3 regions of the Ramlibacter sp. P4_H7 genome follow, and region 3 is predicted to be linked to each of the others. Evidence: predicted binding sites of a transcription regulator. Region 3 holds the regulator's gene; each other region holds the start of a gene.
What was found. The regulator sigma-54, encoded in region 3, starts transcription at its own class of promoters, with help from an activator protein. The targets are predictions, from matches to a motif close to TGGCANGNAANCTGCTTT.

Region 1: the regulator sigma-54 is predicted to act here: its motif matches at 1,458-1,475, upstream of AC1DSA_RS25490 (formate/nitrite transporter family protein).
Region 2: the regulator sigma-54 is predicted to act here: its motif matches at 1,511-1,528, upstream of AC1DSA_RS04960 (TorF family putative porin).

Annotation. Positions count from the first base shown of each region.
Region 1 covers NZ_JBFUKP010000032.1:30,412-32,668, reverse strand. The annotation lists partial or broken gene AC1DSA_RS25495 (PP2C family protein-serine/threonine phosphatase) at 1-397, opposite strand, end outside; gene AC1DSA_RS25490 (formate/nitrite transporter family protein) at 402-1,250, opposite strand; gene AC1DSA_RS25485 (glutathione S-transferase family protein) at 1,633-2,257, opposite strand, start outside.
Region 2 covers NZ_JBFUKP010000002.1:368,312-370,568, reverse strand. The annotation lists gene AC1DSA_RS04970 (ammonium transporter) at 1-340, opposite strand, end outside; gene glnK (P-II family nitrogen regulator) at 371-709, opposite strand; gene AC1DSA_RS04960 (TorF family putative porin) at 731-1,471, opposite strand; gene AC1DSA_RS04955 (YifB family Mg chelatase-like AAA ATPase) at 1,692-2,257, shown strand, end outside.
Region 3 covers NZ_JBFUKP010000001.1:620,446-622,702, forward strand. The annotation lists gene AC1DSA_RS03140 (THUMP domain-containing class I SAM-dependent RNA methyltransferase) at 1-250, opposite strand, end outside; gene AC1DSA_RS03145 (RNA polymerase factor sigma-54) at 342-1,913, opposite strand; gene lptB (LPS export ABC transporter ATP-binding protein) at 1,933-2,257, opposite strand, start outside.

The DNA.
Region 1 (2,257 bases), on a different contig from region 3:
GCGCGTCGCCGACGTGGAACAGGTGCGCCGTGCGCGAGCGCACCACCAGCGCGCTGAACGTGCAGACCCACCCGCGGTCCTTGTCCCAGCGGCCCGCGCCCTGCTGGGTCTGCGCGAACAGCCAGCTGTTGGTGGCGGCCAGCACGCGTTCGGCGGAGCGCTGGACCGACCACGCATCGGGCGTGCAGTAGTAGTCCTCCAGGAATCCGGAGACGGCGGCCTGGCTGGCCAGCTGGCTCACGTCACTGCTGCTGATGCCGTCGGCCAGCGCGATGGCGGCGCCCTTGGTGTGGAGCGACGCCCCGGCCGGGACGGTGGCGCCGCAGAAATCCTGGTTGGCGGGCTTGCGGCCGGCTTCGCAGTGCTGGCCGACCCGGACCTGCAGCGCGCCCGCCATCGGCTCAGGCGACGCGCTTGAGCGGGCCGTCGCCGTCGGCGGCGATGCTGGAGCGCTTGGGCGCGGTGCGCACGTGCGTGGCGTACAGCGTCAGGCCGGTGAAGGCCAGGCCGCCCACCAGGTTGCCCAGCACGGTGGGGATCTCGTTCCAGATCAGGTAGTCCAGGATGGTGAAGTGCGCGCCCAGCAGCAGGCCCGAGGGGAACAGGAACATGTTCACGATCGAGTGCTCGAAGACCATGTAGAAGAACAGCATGATGGGCATCCACATCGCGATCACCTTGCCGCTGACGTGCGTGGAGATCATCGCACCGACCACGCCGGCCGACACCATCCAGTTGCACAGCACGCCGCGCACGAACAGCGTCAGCATGCCGGCCGCGCCGAACTTCTGGTAGCCCAGCGTCCGGTTCTCGCCCACCACGCCGATGGCCTTGCCCACCGCGTTGGGCTCGGTGGAGAAGCCGTAGGTGACGTAGATCGCCATCATCAGGGCCACCGTGAAGGCGCCCGCGAAGTTGCCGCAGAACACCAGGCCCCAGTTGCGCAGCACGCCCTTCAGGGTAACGCCCGGGCGCTTGTCGATGAGGGCCAGCGGCGCCAGCACGAACACGCCGGTCAGCAGGTCGAAGCCGAACAGGTACAGCATGCAGAAGCCCACCGGGAACAGCACGGCGCCCAGCAGCGGCTGGCCGGTCTGCACGTTGATGGTGACGGCGAACCACGCGGCCAGGGCGAGGATGGCGCCGGCCATGTAGGCCCGCACCAGCGTGTCGCGCGTGGACATGAAGATCTTGGATTCGCCGGCGTCGACCATCTTGCTGACGAATTCGGAAGGGGCGAGGTAGGCCACTGGAAGCTCCTGGAAGGGGTTTTCTCGGAAATGCGGGGAGGTCGGATCGCTGCGCGCGCCCGATGGGGACGCGTGAGCGAAAGATCGCCGCCGGCCCGGTGTCCTGGATGCACGGCGCTGTGCATCGGAAGCGCACGGCGTTGTGCGCAGGCCGGCACCAAGTTCAGCTTCGGTGCCGGGGTTGGCCGGGGTCAGACAGGAGCAGAAGACGCAAGCACCGTGCCAGTGCCGTCAGGGGGGAATGCCATGTCCCGGTGCGCCGTCGGGGGTGGAACCGAAGTCTCTTGGTGCGCGCAGGGGATGCGCGCACCTTGCGGGTGCCCCGGGAACGTGCGCGAGCACGTGCCGCGCGATCGCGCGCGGGCGCCGCGCGGCGCCAGCTTCAGCCGCCCAGGATCTCGAAGGGGCCGCCCCGTTCCAGCGCCGCCTGGTAGGCCGGCCGCGCGTGCACGCGCCCGAGCCAGTCCATCAGTCGCGGCCGCCGCGCGTCCAGCCCGCCGCGCGCCTGCGCCGCTTCCAGCGGGAAACTCATTTGCACGTCGGCGGCGGTGAACGCCGGCCCGGCGAACCAGTCGCGGTCCTTCAGTTCCTGCTCCAGGAAGTCCAGGTGCGTGCGCAGGTTCGGCAGCACGAAGGCCTTGCGCACCTTGTCGGCGATGCCGCGCGCCACCGGCTTGACGAAGAACGGCATCGGCGCCGACTCCACCCGGTCGAAGACCAGCTTGAGCAGCAGCGGTGGCATCAGCGAGCCCTCCGCGTAGTGCATCCAGTAGCTGAAGCGCGTGCGTTCCGGCGTGCCGGCCAGCGGGGCCAGCCGTCCGGCCCCATACCGGTCGGCGAGGTACTCCAGGATGGCGCCGGACTCCGCCAGCGTCAGGTCGCCATCGCTGATCACCGGCGATTTGCCCAGCGGGTGCACCGCGCGCAGTTCCGGCGGGGCCAGCATCGTCTGCGGATCGCGTTCGTAGCGGCGGACCTCGTACGGAAGCTGCAGTTCCTCCAGCAGC
Region 2 (2,257 bases), on a different contig from region 3:
GCACCGACAGCATGTTCTTGCTGCGGACCAGGCCGCCGTAGAACAGCGCCAGGCCCGGCACGGTCATCATCAGGACGAGCAGGGTGGCCACCGTCATCCACGCGGTGTCGCCCTTGTTGGGGGTCGGCGCCGGGGCGGCGGAGGCGGCGGCCGCGGGTGCGGCAGCGGTTGCAGCGGCAGGAGCCGCCGCGGCGGCCGGGGCAGGCGCCGCGGCAGCAGCGGGCGCCGCTTCGGCAGCAGCCGCGGGTGCAGCCGTGGTGGCGGGCGCCTGGGCGACAGCGGCGGCGCTGCCGATCAGGAGCCCCAGCCCGACGGCCAGGGAAGCGAGAAGTTTCCTCATGTCAGTGCTCTCTTGATTGAATTGAAATGCTTAGAGCGCTTCCTTGCCGGTCTCGCCGGTGCGGATGCGGACGACTTGCTCCAGGTCGTACACGAAGATCTTCCCGTCACCGATCTTCCCGGTGCGGGCTGCGCCCTCGACGGATTCGATGACGCGGTCCACCAACTCGTCGGAGACCGCCGCCTCGATCTTCACCTTGGGCAGGAAGTCGACGACGTATTCCGCGCCACGGTACAGCTCGGTGTGGCCCTTCTGGCGGCCGAAGCCCTTGACCTCGGTGACGGTGATGCCCTGCACGCCGATGGCCGAGAGGGCCTCGCGCACTTCGTCGAGCTTGAAGGGTTTGATGATGGCGGTGACGAGTTTCATGCTCTTCTCCAGGGGAGGACGTCAGAACGAATACGTGTACTTCGCGCCCAGCACTGCGGTCGCCTTGCCCAGGTTCTTCGAGTCAGGCGCCGGCCCGCGGTAGACGTCGGTGTTGGTGTCGACGTAGGCCAGCGAGACGCTGAAGCCGTTGCCGAAGTCCTTGCCCAGGCCGAGCGACCAGTCGGTGTACGAGAAGTCGGAGTTGTGGGCGACCCGCTGGTAGCCGATGTGGGGGGTGAAGGTCAGGCCCCAGAAGCCGGTCTCGAAGGTGGCGTTCAGGTCCAGGTAGTAGCTGTTCTTGCTGTCGTTGAAGCCGAACAGGTTGGTCACGGCGTGGGAATACTTCAGCGTGGCGGGGCCGAAGGTGCCAGCGAGGTAGACCTCGGTGGTGTCCGGGTTGATGGGCAGGCTGGAGCCGGGATACAGGTAGCGCAGCAGACCGACGTCCAGGCCGAAGTCGCCGGCCGTGAACTTGTAGCCGCCATACAGGTCGACTTCGGCGTTGGCGTCGCCGCCGCCGTCCTTGATCCACTTGATGGAGGAGGCCCAGGTGCCGATATAGAAGCCGCTCTTGTGCGCGAAGTCGGCACCGCCCTGGATCGCCGGCTTGAGGCGGCTCTGGGAAATACCGCGGTAGCGGTAGTCGGTGACCGCGCCGACGTTCACGGACATCGTGTAGTCGGGCTCCGGGGCCTTGGTCTGCGCCATCAGCGCGCCCGAAGCGGCGAGAGCAGACACCAGCACGGCAAGTTTCGATTTCATTCCAAGTTTCTCCGTTAGGTTTTGTTCCTGCAGGGGTCATTAGCAGGAGGCGTGCCATCCACCAGTTGCACGGGAACGCCGGTCCGCGCGTGATGCAGTGCCGCCGTTGAACGGGTCCTGGCCTGGCCCGGGCCCCTGGCTTCGCACCATCGCGGTGCCGCGGTGGGCGATTTGCGCGCATGAAGTCCCGCCATGCACCCGAAGAGGGAGGAGTGACGCCGTGAGCCTGTGTTTGGTGCAAAGCCGCGCCCTGGTGGGCCTGGACGCGGCGTCCGTCACCGTCGAAGTGCACCTGGCCAACGGCCTGCCGACCTTCATGCTGGTCGGGCTGGTGGACACGGAGGTGAAGGAGGCCCGGGAGCGGGTCCGCTCGGCCCTGCTCAACGCGGGCCTGGAGTTCCCCCACAACAAGAGGATCACCGTCAATCTGGCGCCGGCGGACCTGCCCAAGGACTCGGGGCGCTTCGACCTTCCGATCGCCCTGGGCATCCTGGCCGCCAGCGGACAGATCGATGCGGCCCGGCTGGCGGGCCACGAGTTCGCGGGCGAGCTGTCCCTGTCCGGCGAACTGCGCCCGGTGCGCGGCGCGCTCGCGACCAGCCTCGCCCTGCAGGCGGGCGGCGTCGCCACCCGCCTGGTGCTGCCGCCGTCCAGCGCCGAGGAGGCCGCACTGGTGCCCGGCGCGCACGTGGTGCGGGCCCGCCACCTCCTGGACGTGGTGCGCCACTTCCTTCCCGAAGCAGCGGGACAGGAGCATCCCGCGACCGACGACCCCGGCTGGACCCG
Region 3 (2,257 bases):
CTCCCGCCGCGGCCTCGTACAGGTCCTGCTCGGCGCGGTAGGGGCCGTGCCACAGCTCCACCAGCACGCGCTGCGTCAGGCGGCTGTGCAGGTTCAGCCGCATCACTTCCGGCCAGGTCGCCAGCAGCTGCACGCCGCCGCGGGAGCTGCGCATTTCCCTGGCTGCGCCCGCGCAGATGCGGGTCACTTCCTCGGCCAGCAAAGCCTCGACACCGGCTGCGCAGGGCAGGAACAGGCGGAGGTCGCGCATCAGGCCGCTCCCCCCGCGCGTGCCAACCGACCCGCGTGGGACATTCCGCTTCGCAGGCAGCAGCGAGCGTCTTCGGTGATTCGGGCGGCTCTCATAGTTCCTTGCGCAGGTTGGCCGGCGCGATCCGCAGCGCCTCGCGGTACTTGGCCACCGTGCGGCGCGCGCACTCGATGCCCTGTTCCTTGAGCATGTCCGAGATCTGGCTGTCCGACAGCGGCTTCTTCGCCTGCTCCGCCGCCACGAACTGCTTGATCAGGGCGCGCACGGCGGTGCTGGAGGCATTGCCCCCGGTCTCGGTGCCCAAGGCCGAGCCGAAGAAGTACTTCAGCTCGAAGGTGCCGAAGGGCGTGGCCATGTACTTGGCCGTGGTCACGCGCGAGATGGTCGATTCGTGCAGGCCCAGTTCGTCCGCGATCTCGCGCAGCACCAGGGGCCGCATCGCCAGCTCGCCGTGGATGAAGAAATTGCGCTGCCGCTCCACGATCGCGCCGGAGACGCGCAGGATGGTGTCGAAGCGCTGCTGGATGTTCTTGATGAACCAGCGGGCTTCCTGCAGCCGCTGCTGCAGCGCCTGGTGGCCTTCGCCGCGGTGCGCCTTGAGCGCGCCGGCGTAGACGTCGTGCACGCGCAGGCGCGGCACCACGTCGGGATTGAGCTGCACGCGGAAGTTCGACCGGGTGCCGCGGCCGACCTGCGTGACGATCACGTCGGGCACGATGATGTTGCGCTCGACATCGACGAAGCGGCGGCCGGGCTTCGGCTCCAGGCGGGTGATCAGCGCGATCCCCGCCTTCACCATCGCTTCGCTGCCGCCGCAGGACTGAGCCAGCCGCTTGACGTCGCGCTTGGCCAGCAGGTCGATCGGCTGCTGGCAGATCTTCATGGCGGTAGCGATCGACTCCTGGCCGGGCGCTTCCTCCAGCATGGTCTTCAGCTGCAGCAGCAGGCACTCGGCCAGCGTGCGCGCGCCGACGCCGGGAGGGTCCAGGTTCTGCAGCAGGTGCAACGCCATGGTGAAGCGCTGCACCAGCTCCTCCTGCTGCTCGAGGTCGTCCGGCGCCAGTCCCCGCGCGAGTTCTTCCAGCGGCTCCTCGAGGTAGCCGTCGTCGTTGAGCGACTCGATCAGGAAGCGCAGGGCCATCCGGTCTTCCTCGGAAAGGCGCAGCGTCAGCGCCTGCCGGTGCAGCCAGGACTGCAGGGACTCGTTGCCGCGCGCGAGGTCGGTCGCTTCGACATCGTCCTCGTCGCCCGTGTTGTTGCGGCGCGCGGGCGCCTCGCCGCCCCACTCGCCGTCGTCCGGCACCGTCTCCGTGGTGCCGTCGCCTTCCCAGTTGGGGGTGCTGTCGTCACCGAACTCGGCGGGCTCCGCCTCCGGGGTCGACGCGGACGGTGCCTCGCCGGCCGGCGCGGCGAGCTCGAAGCTGCTTTCGCCCTCGCCCTGGCCTTCGGGTTCGTCCGCCGCGCGCACCGCATCGCAGGTGGCGATGCCGAACTCCTCGCCGACGTCCTCCACCTGCGCTTCCAGGAAGGGGTTGTCGTCCAGCATCTGCTGGATCTCCTGGCTCAGCTCCAGCGTCGACAGCTGCAGCAGCCGGATCGACTGCTGCAGCTGCGGCGTGAGCGCCAGGTGCTGCGAAACGCGAAGGGAAAGCCCTTGCTTCATACGGCCGGCCGTCCCGCTTTCACATCCGGAAGTGCTCGCCGAGATAGACCCGGCGCACGTCGGCGTTGTTCACGATCTCCGAGGGCGTGCCCTGCGCCAGCACGCGCCCCTCGCTGATGATGTAGGCGTGGTCGCAGATGCCCAGTGTCTCGCGCACGTTGTGGTCGGTGATCAGCACGCCGATGCCGCGCGACTTGAGGAAGCTGATGATGCGCTGGATCTCGATCACCGCGATCGGGTCGATGCCGGCGAACGGCTCGTCCAGCAGGATGAAGCGCGGCTGGGTCGCCAGCGCGCGCGCGATCTCCACGCGCCGCCGCTCGCCGCCCGACAGCGCCAGGGCC